Regions from separate parts of the Nocardioides jishulii genome, predicted to be linked through region 2. Evidence: riboswitches for the same ligand, from Rfam matches in the RefSeq annotation. Region 2 holds a riboswitch; the other holds the start of a gene.

Region 1 (3,402 bases), 1.5 Mb from region 2:
CCACCTGACGCGGGGCACCCAGCCCCGTGACGCAGGCGCGCTCGCCGGCGGCGAGGCCGCGGACGGTGACCTTGAGCTTCGTGCCCGCCTTGGCGAACTTCGGCGTACGCAGGCTGGCTCCCTCGGCGCTGGTGGTCGCCGGGGCGGACGCCAGACCGGCCAGGCCCTGGGCCCCGGACATGACCCACTGCAGGCGGTCGAGCGGGTCGGTGATGCCGTCCTTGCGGCCGGTGGCGAGGGTGGCGTCGTCGTACGCGATCGCACCGGTCTCGGGGGCGAGCTTGCCGTCGCAGGCGCCGATCACCTGACGAGCGCGCAGCCAGGTCGCGCCCTTCGTCGCCCGCGCCTTGTCTCCGAGCGCGGCGAGAGCGGCGCCGGTGAGGCCGGTGCTGTTGGCGTTGGTGCCGTTCTGGCTGCTGCCGAAACCACCGTCAGCCGTCTGCTGGGCGGCCAGCCAGGCCTTGGCGTCGGCGAGCGCTGCCGTGACGTCGGCGTCCGGGGCGTCGATGGCGGCCAGCTGCAGCGTCACCAGCGCGGTCACGTCCGGACCGTCGACGTCGACCGTGCCGGCGGCGCCGTCACAGGACTGGTCGGTGGCTGCCTTGTCCTTGGTGAAGTCGAGGCGGAAGAACCCGGCGTCGCACTGCTGGAGCAGCAGGAAGTCGGTGGCCTCGTCGGCCAACGAGGAACCGGCCCGGGTCAGCGACCGGGCAGCGAACGCCTGACCGATGGTGTTGGCGTAGTCGTCGAACCACTCGGTGGGCGTCGGGTCGAGGTCCTGAAGACGACCGGTCGACGGGCCGGCGGTGATGACGGTCTCCTCGACCTGCGCCAGGAGGTCGACGCCACCGAAGGTACGCGGGTCACGGCCCTCGCTGGTGGCCAGGGCGAGCGCCTTGGCCGACGAGCCGGAGTAGGTCGCGTCTCCGTCGGTGGTGTAGTCCGCGATCGTCGCGGCGACGGCGTCGGTCAGCTGCGCGACCTCGGCGTCACGGCCACCCGCGGCGTCGAGCGAGAACGCCAGGTCGACGGTGCTTCCGTGGTCGACGAACGTCTTCGTGCTTCCGTCGATGTCCGTGTAGGCCCCGGTGAGCAGACCGTCGGCGTTGAGGTTGCCGAGCATCCAGTCGCCGGCGAGCTGCGCCGGTGTCGGGTCGCTGGCAGCCTGTGCCGGGACGTGGCCGAGGCCGGTGACGACGAGGGCGGTGGCCGCGACGAACGCGGCTCGGGTGCGCGTGCTGCGCAACATGAGTGTCCTTCCCGCTGCACCAGCGGGACCACTCCAACGGAGTCGAACCCGCTGTTTTCCACGACAGCGTTGTGTTCGGACGCGTCGTCACAGGCGTTCCGGCTCGCACGGATTGCTCCGTGCCTACGGTTGCGGGTCAGCGCCGGACTTGGACCGGCTTTCCCCGTGACGGGCGTAAGAGGTGCCACGACTGGTGTCGCGACCGGCTCACTGTACCTCCGAAAGTGCCCGTGCGAGGAGTCGGCCGACTGTGCGGTCGACCACGCGCGGCGCGTGATTCAGGCACAACGCAAACTGCGGAGTTGATGGGGGCGACACCGGGGTGTCGCGCCATCAACTCCGCAGTTTCAGCGTGGGTGCGCGGGGCGTACGCCGTGGGTCAGGAGAGCTTCTCGATGATCAGCTCGCGCACGCGGCCGGCGTCGGCCTGTCCGCGCATCTCCTTCATCACCGCGCCGATGAGGGCACCGGCTGCGGCCACCTTGCCGTCGCGGATCTTGTCGGCCACGTCGGGGTTGGCCTCGATCGCCTTGTCGACGGCCGCCGAGAGCGCGCCGTCGTCGGAGACCACGGCCAGGCCGCGCTTCTCGACGACCTCCTCGGGCGTGCCCTCACCGGCGATGACGCCCTCGATGACCTGGCGAGCCAGCTTGTCGTTGATCGTCTTCGCGTCGACGAGCGCCTGGATCTTCGCCACGTCGGCCGGGGTGATCCCCAGCTCGGTGATCTCGACGCCGGTCTCGTTGGAGCGACGGGCCATCTCGCCGAGCCACCACTTGCGCGCGGCCTGCGGGGCCGCGCCCTGGGCGATGGTCTCCTCGACCAGGCCGAACGCACCGGCACCGATCGTGTCGCGCATCTCCAGGTCGGTGAAGCCCCACTCGGCCTGCAGGCGGGCCCGCTTGACGGTCGGGTTCTCGGGCAGGGTGGCGCGCAGCTCCTCGACCCACTCCCGCGTCGGCGCCACCGGCACCAGGTCGGGCTCGGGGAAGTAGCGGTAGTCCTCGGCGTCGGACTTCTCGCGACCCGACGTGGTGACGCCGGTGTCCTCGTGCCAGTGCCGGGTCTCCTGCAGGATGCTGCCGCCGCCCGCGAGGATCGCGCCGTGACGGCGCATCTCGTAGCGCACCGCCCGCTCGACCGATCGCAGGGAGTTGACGTTCTTCGTCTCCGTGCGGGTGCCGAGCTTCTCGGTGCCCTTGGGGGCGAGCGAGAGGTTGACGTCGGCGCGGATCGAGCCCTGGTCCATGCGGGCGTCGGAGACGCCGAGCGCGAGGATCAGCTCGCGCAGCTGGGCGACGTACGCCCGGGCGACGGCCGGGGCCTTCGCGCCGGCGCCGACGATGGGCTTGGTGACGATCTCGATGAGCGGGATGCCGGCGCGGTTGTAGTCGACCAGCGAGTAGTCGGCACCGTGGATGCGGCCGGTGGCGCCACCGACGTGCAGCGACTTGCCGGTGTCCTCCTCCATGTGGGCGCGCTCGATCTCGACGCGGAAGTTCTCCGGCTCGCCGTCGTCACCCTCGATGGTGACGTCCATGAAGCCCTCGAAGGCGATCGGCTCGTCGTACTGCGAGGTCTGGAAGTTCTTCGGCATGTCCGGGTAGAAATAGTTCTTCCGGGCGAAGCGGCACCACTCGGCGATCTCGCAGTTGAGGGCGAGGCCGATGCGGATGGCGGCCTCGACGGCCTTGGCGTTGACCACGGGCATCGCGCCGGGCAGGCCCAGGCAGGTCGGGCAGACCTGGGTGTTCGGCTCGGCGCCGAACTCCGTGGGGCAGCCGCAGAACATCTTGGTGTTCGTGTTGAGCTCGACGTGGACCTCGAGGCCCAGCGCCGGGTCGTAGGTGGCCAGGACCTTGTCGAGGTCCATCAGCTTCGCGGCGGTACCGGTGGCGCTCATGCCTGCACCCCTTCCAGCTCGGGGGCGCGGTCGAGCAACGGACCGCCCCAGTTCTTCTCCAGCGCAGCCTCGAGGGCAGCGCCGACGCGGTAGAGACGTACGTCCTCGGTCGCCGGGGCGAGGATCTGGAAGCCCGACGGCAGCCCGTCCTCGTCGGCCAGACCGTTGGGCAGGCTGATGCCCGGCACGCCGGCCAGGTTGGCGGGGATGGTCGCGAGGTCGTTGAGGTACATCGCGATCGGGTCGTCGA
Region 2 (3,402 bases):
AAGGCGCAGGGGCAGGGGCAGGGGAACCGTTCCCGCCGCCACCGGTGTCCCCCGGCCCCTGCGGGTCGGGCGTTCCTGGGCCCTTGGAGGGGTCGAGCTGCTCGCCACGCGCCCCCGCCTCGCCGTGCTCGGACGGGATCACGGTCCACTCGGCGTAGGCGGGCGCGGCGATCGGTCGGTCCTCGGCGCCGCCGTAGTTGAGGTGGTGGTTGATCCGGAAGCGGTACGCCTGGCCGGGGACGAGGTCGGTCGGCACCGTGTAGCTGAGGTGGGAGACCTCTCCCGGGCTGCTCAGGAGGCGCTGGGCGGCGCCGTAGCCCTGGCCCTCCACGGCCGTCCACGTCCCGTCGGCAGCGAGGTACTCCACCCAGTAGCCGACGCCCGGGACGTTGCCGATGACGTGCAGGTCGAGCGGGACCCCGACCGGCTTCTGGTCGGCGTAGCCGTCACCGAGGAGCTTGAGGGTGCGGCCGCCGAACTCGACGACGGCGCCCAGCCTGGACCTCAGGTCCAGCGACGTGTCGTCGGCCAGACCCACGAACCCCCATCCTCCTGGGACGTCCGGCACGGTCCGAGGCACCAGGCGAGCTTCGTCGAGCGTTCCACGTCCGCCAGAGAGGCTCCGCGTGACGCCCTCGACCGGGTCGCCACTGGGGACCAGCCCGGTGATCTGGCCGCGGGAGTTGAACTCGATCACGTAGAACTGGAGGGTCAGCGAGACGCCGGGATGCCCGACGGCCTGGACGCGCAGCAGCTGGTCCTGTGCGGCCACGCGGGAGTCGGTGGTGATGGCGCAGGTCCCGACGGTGTAGCCGTCGCAGAGCGCGGACTGGGGGGCGCCTGCAGCATGCGCGGACCCGGCGGCGAACGGCGCGGCCGCCACGAGGACCGTCGCCAGAAGGGAAGCGGCTGCGTGGCGCCGAGGACTGACGGCCTGCATCGGGAACCTCCGGGAAATGCGCAGGCAAGGCAACCCAGAGGTTTCCGAGCCCGCGCTTGTGCGACGACGGGTGACGGCTGCATCTCCGGAGTTCCCGACTCGCTGGAGGACCAGCTCACGGTTGCGCAACAGCGCCGGATTCTCACCGGCTTCCTCTGGTGGAGATGCGTCACGAGGTGACTCACGCATCGTGGCACATCACCGGACCCGGACCCGGAACGGGGTGTGTGTGACGACGAGCACGCAGCAACGGATTCGTCCGTCACATCAGCGGCGGGCGTACCCTCACCCACGAACGTCGAGGGGGAAGCCGGTGAGAGTCCGGCACTGACCCGCAGCCGTGACGACGAGCCCCGTGCCCGTCGGAGTCGGAATGCCCTCCCGTTCGTAGACCGTCCCCACTGTCGAGGAATGCAGTCGGTCGCCGACCCAGCCGTCGGCCTCCCCTGCTCCGGAATCGGAGTTCACGTGAAGCTCACGTCCACCGCGTTGGCGGCTGCCAGCGCACTCATCGTCGGTCCCCTGGTCGGCACCGCCCCAGCCCAGGCCGACTCGGACTCAGACTGGCGTACCGGATGGTGCACCCAGGGCGAGGGTCTCAGCGTCGTCGTCGACTTCGGCGCCCACGAGGACCCGTCGATCCCGGCCGAAGGATTCACCGTGCGCTGCCTCGTCGGCGGCGTGGTGGAGACGGGTGGCCGAGAGCCCCGCGTCGCCGCGTTGGAGGCCGTGGGACTGGAGGTCCGCGCCAGCGGCTCCTACATCGAGTCCATCGCCGGGGTCGAGGAGGAGCACACCGACGACGGCATGTCCTGGTGGTTCTTCTCAGGGGCGGCAGTGCCTGGCCCGTGGGACACCGCCAACTACGGCATCGTGACCGACGGCCCGAACATCGACCGGGCGTTCGGTGCCCGCTACGTGGGAACCGACGGGGTGAGCGTGCCGCGTCCGACGCCCCAGTTCTCCGACCCCGAGCCCGAGCCCGTCCCCGTGGTGACGGGAGCGGTGCCGACGGTGTTCGGGACGGCTCGTGTCGGCGCCACCCTCCGGGCCCTCCCGGGTTCCTGGAGCGACGGGGTCACCCTGACCTACCAGTGGGAGCGCAACGGTGCCCCCATCGCCGGTGCGCGCAGCGCCACCTACCGCGTGGCCCCCGCGGATCGTGGCGCCCGCCTCACCGTGACCGTCACCGGCTCCAAGCCCGGGCACACCCCCACGTCCCTGGAGTCGGCCCGGACGGGAACCGTGGCCCCCGGGCTCCTGACGGCCCGCAAGCCCGCAGTCACCGGCACGACCAAGGTCGGCAAGCGGCTGACCGCGCGCCCGGGCGCATGGAAGCCGGCGCAGGTCCGGTTGACGTACCAGTGGCTGCGCAACGGCAAGGTGATCAAGGGCGCGAAGGCGAAGAAGAAGACGTACGTCGTGACGAAGCGTGACCGCCGCGCTCGCCTCTCGGTGCGCGTCACCGGGACCGCCCCCGGCTACACCAAGGTCACGCGCACCTCGGCGCGGACCGCTCGCGTGACTCGCTGAGGGCACTGACGACAGAGCGGCCGACGACCGTGTGAGGACCCGGCCAGCTCCGCCCAAGGGTCGCCGTCGGTCGTGGCCGCCATCGCGGTCAAGGCCGTCGCGGTACCGCAGGACGAAGGCGACTTCGAGAACTGCCCGGACTACGTGGTCGGCGAAGGCTGACCCGCACGCGTCCCGCATTCGGACGCGACAGCGCCCCGACCCGCGGAAGGGTCGGGGCGCTGTGTCCGTCCGGGGTCAGGCGAAGGTCAGATCTCCGACTGCACGCCCGCCAGCAGCTGGCGCGCCATCACGATGCGCTGCACCTGGTTGGTGCCCTCGTAGATCTGGGTGATCTTGGCGTCGCGCATCATCCGCTCGACCGGGTAGTCGCGGGTGAAGCCGTAGCCACCGAGCACCTGCACGGCGTTGGTGGTGACCTCCATGGCGACGTCGGAGGCGAAGCACTTGGCCGCCGCACCGAAGAAGGTGAGGTCGGAGTCGCCGCGCTCGGAGCGACCGGCGGCGGCGTACGTCATCTGACGTGCGGCCTCCACCTTCATGCCCATGTCGGCGAGCATGAACTGCAGGCCCTGGAACTCGGCGATCGACTTGTTGAACTGCTTGCGCTCCTTGGCGTACTCGAGCGCGTAGTCGAGCGCGCCCTGCGCGACGCCGACGGCCTGGGCCGCGATCGTGACGCGGGTGTGGTCGAGGGTCTTCATCGCGGTGGCGAAGCCGGTGCCCTCGGCGCCGATCATGCGGTCGGCGGGGATGCGGACGTTGTCGAGGTAGACCTCGCGGGTCGGGGAGCCCTTGATGCCGAGCTTCTTCTCCGGGGCGCCGAAGGAGACACCGGCGTCGGACTTCTCGACGACGAACGCGGAGATGCCGCCGCGGGTCTTCTTCTCGGGGTCGGTGACGGCCAGGACCGTGTAGTACTCGGACTC

Evidence for each region. A riboswitch is a leader RNA that binds a small molecule or an ion and turns the genes downstream of it on or off. The one in region 2 is predicted to bind cobalamin.
Region 1: linked by a shared signal. The riboswitch ahead of FCL41_RS05120 (prenyltransferase/squalene oxidase repeat-containing protein) and the one ahead of FCL41_RS12455 (hypothetical protein) in region 2 are both predicted to bind cobalamin.

Annotation. Positions count from the first base shown of each region.
Region 1 covers NZ_CP040748.1:1,081,207-1,084,608, reverse strand. The annotation lists gene FCL41_RS05120 (prenyltransferase/squalene oxidase repeat-containing protein) at 1-1,249, opposite strand, end outside; cobalamin riboswitch at 1,254-1,459, opposite strand; gene gatB (Asp-tRNA(Asn)/Glu-tRNA(Gln) amidotransferase subunit GatB) at 1,629-3,152, opposite strand; gene gatA (Asp-tRNA(Asn)/Glu-tRNA(Gln) amidotransferase subunit GatA) at 3,149-3,402, opposite strand, start outside.
Region 2 covers NZ_CP040748.1:2,622,571-2,625,972, forward strand. The annotation lists gene FCL41_RS12450 (hypothetical protein) at 1-940, opposite strand, end outside; cobalamin riboswitch at 1,199-1,339, shown strand; gene FCL41_RS12455 (hypothetical protein) at 1,409-2,473, shown strand; gene FCL41_RS12460 (acyl-CoA dehydrogenase family protein) at 2,722-3,402, opposite strand, start outside.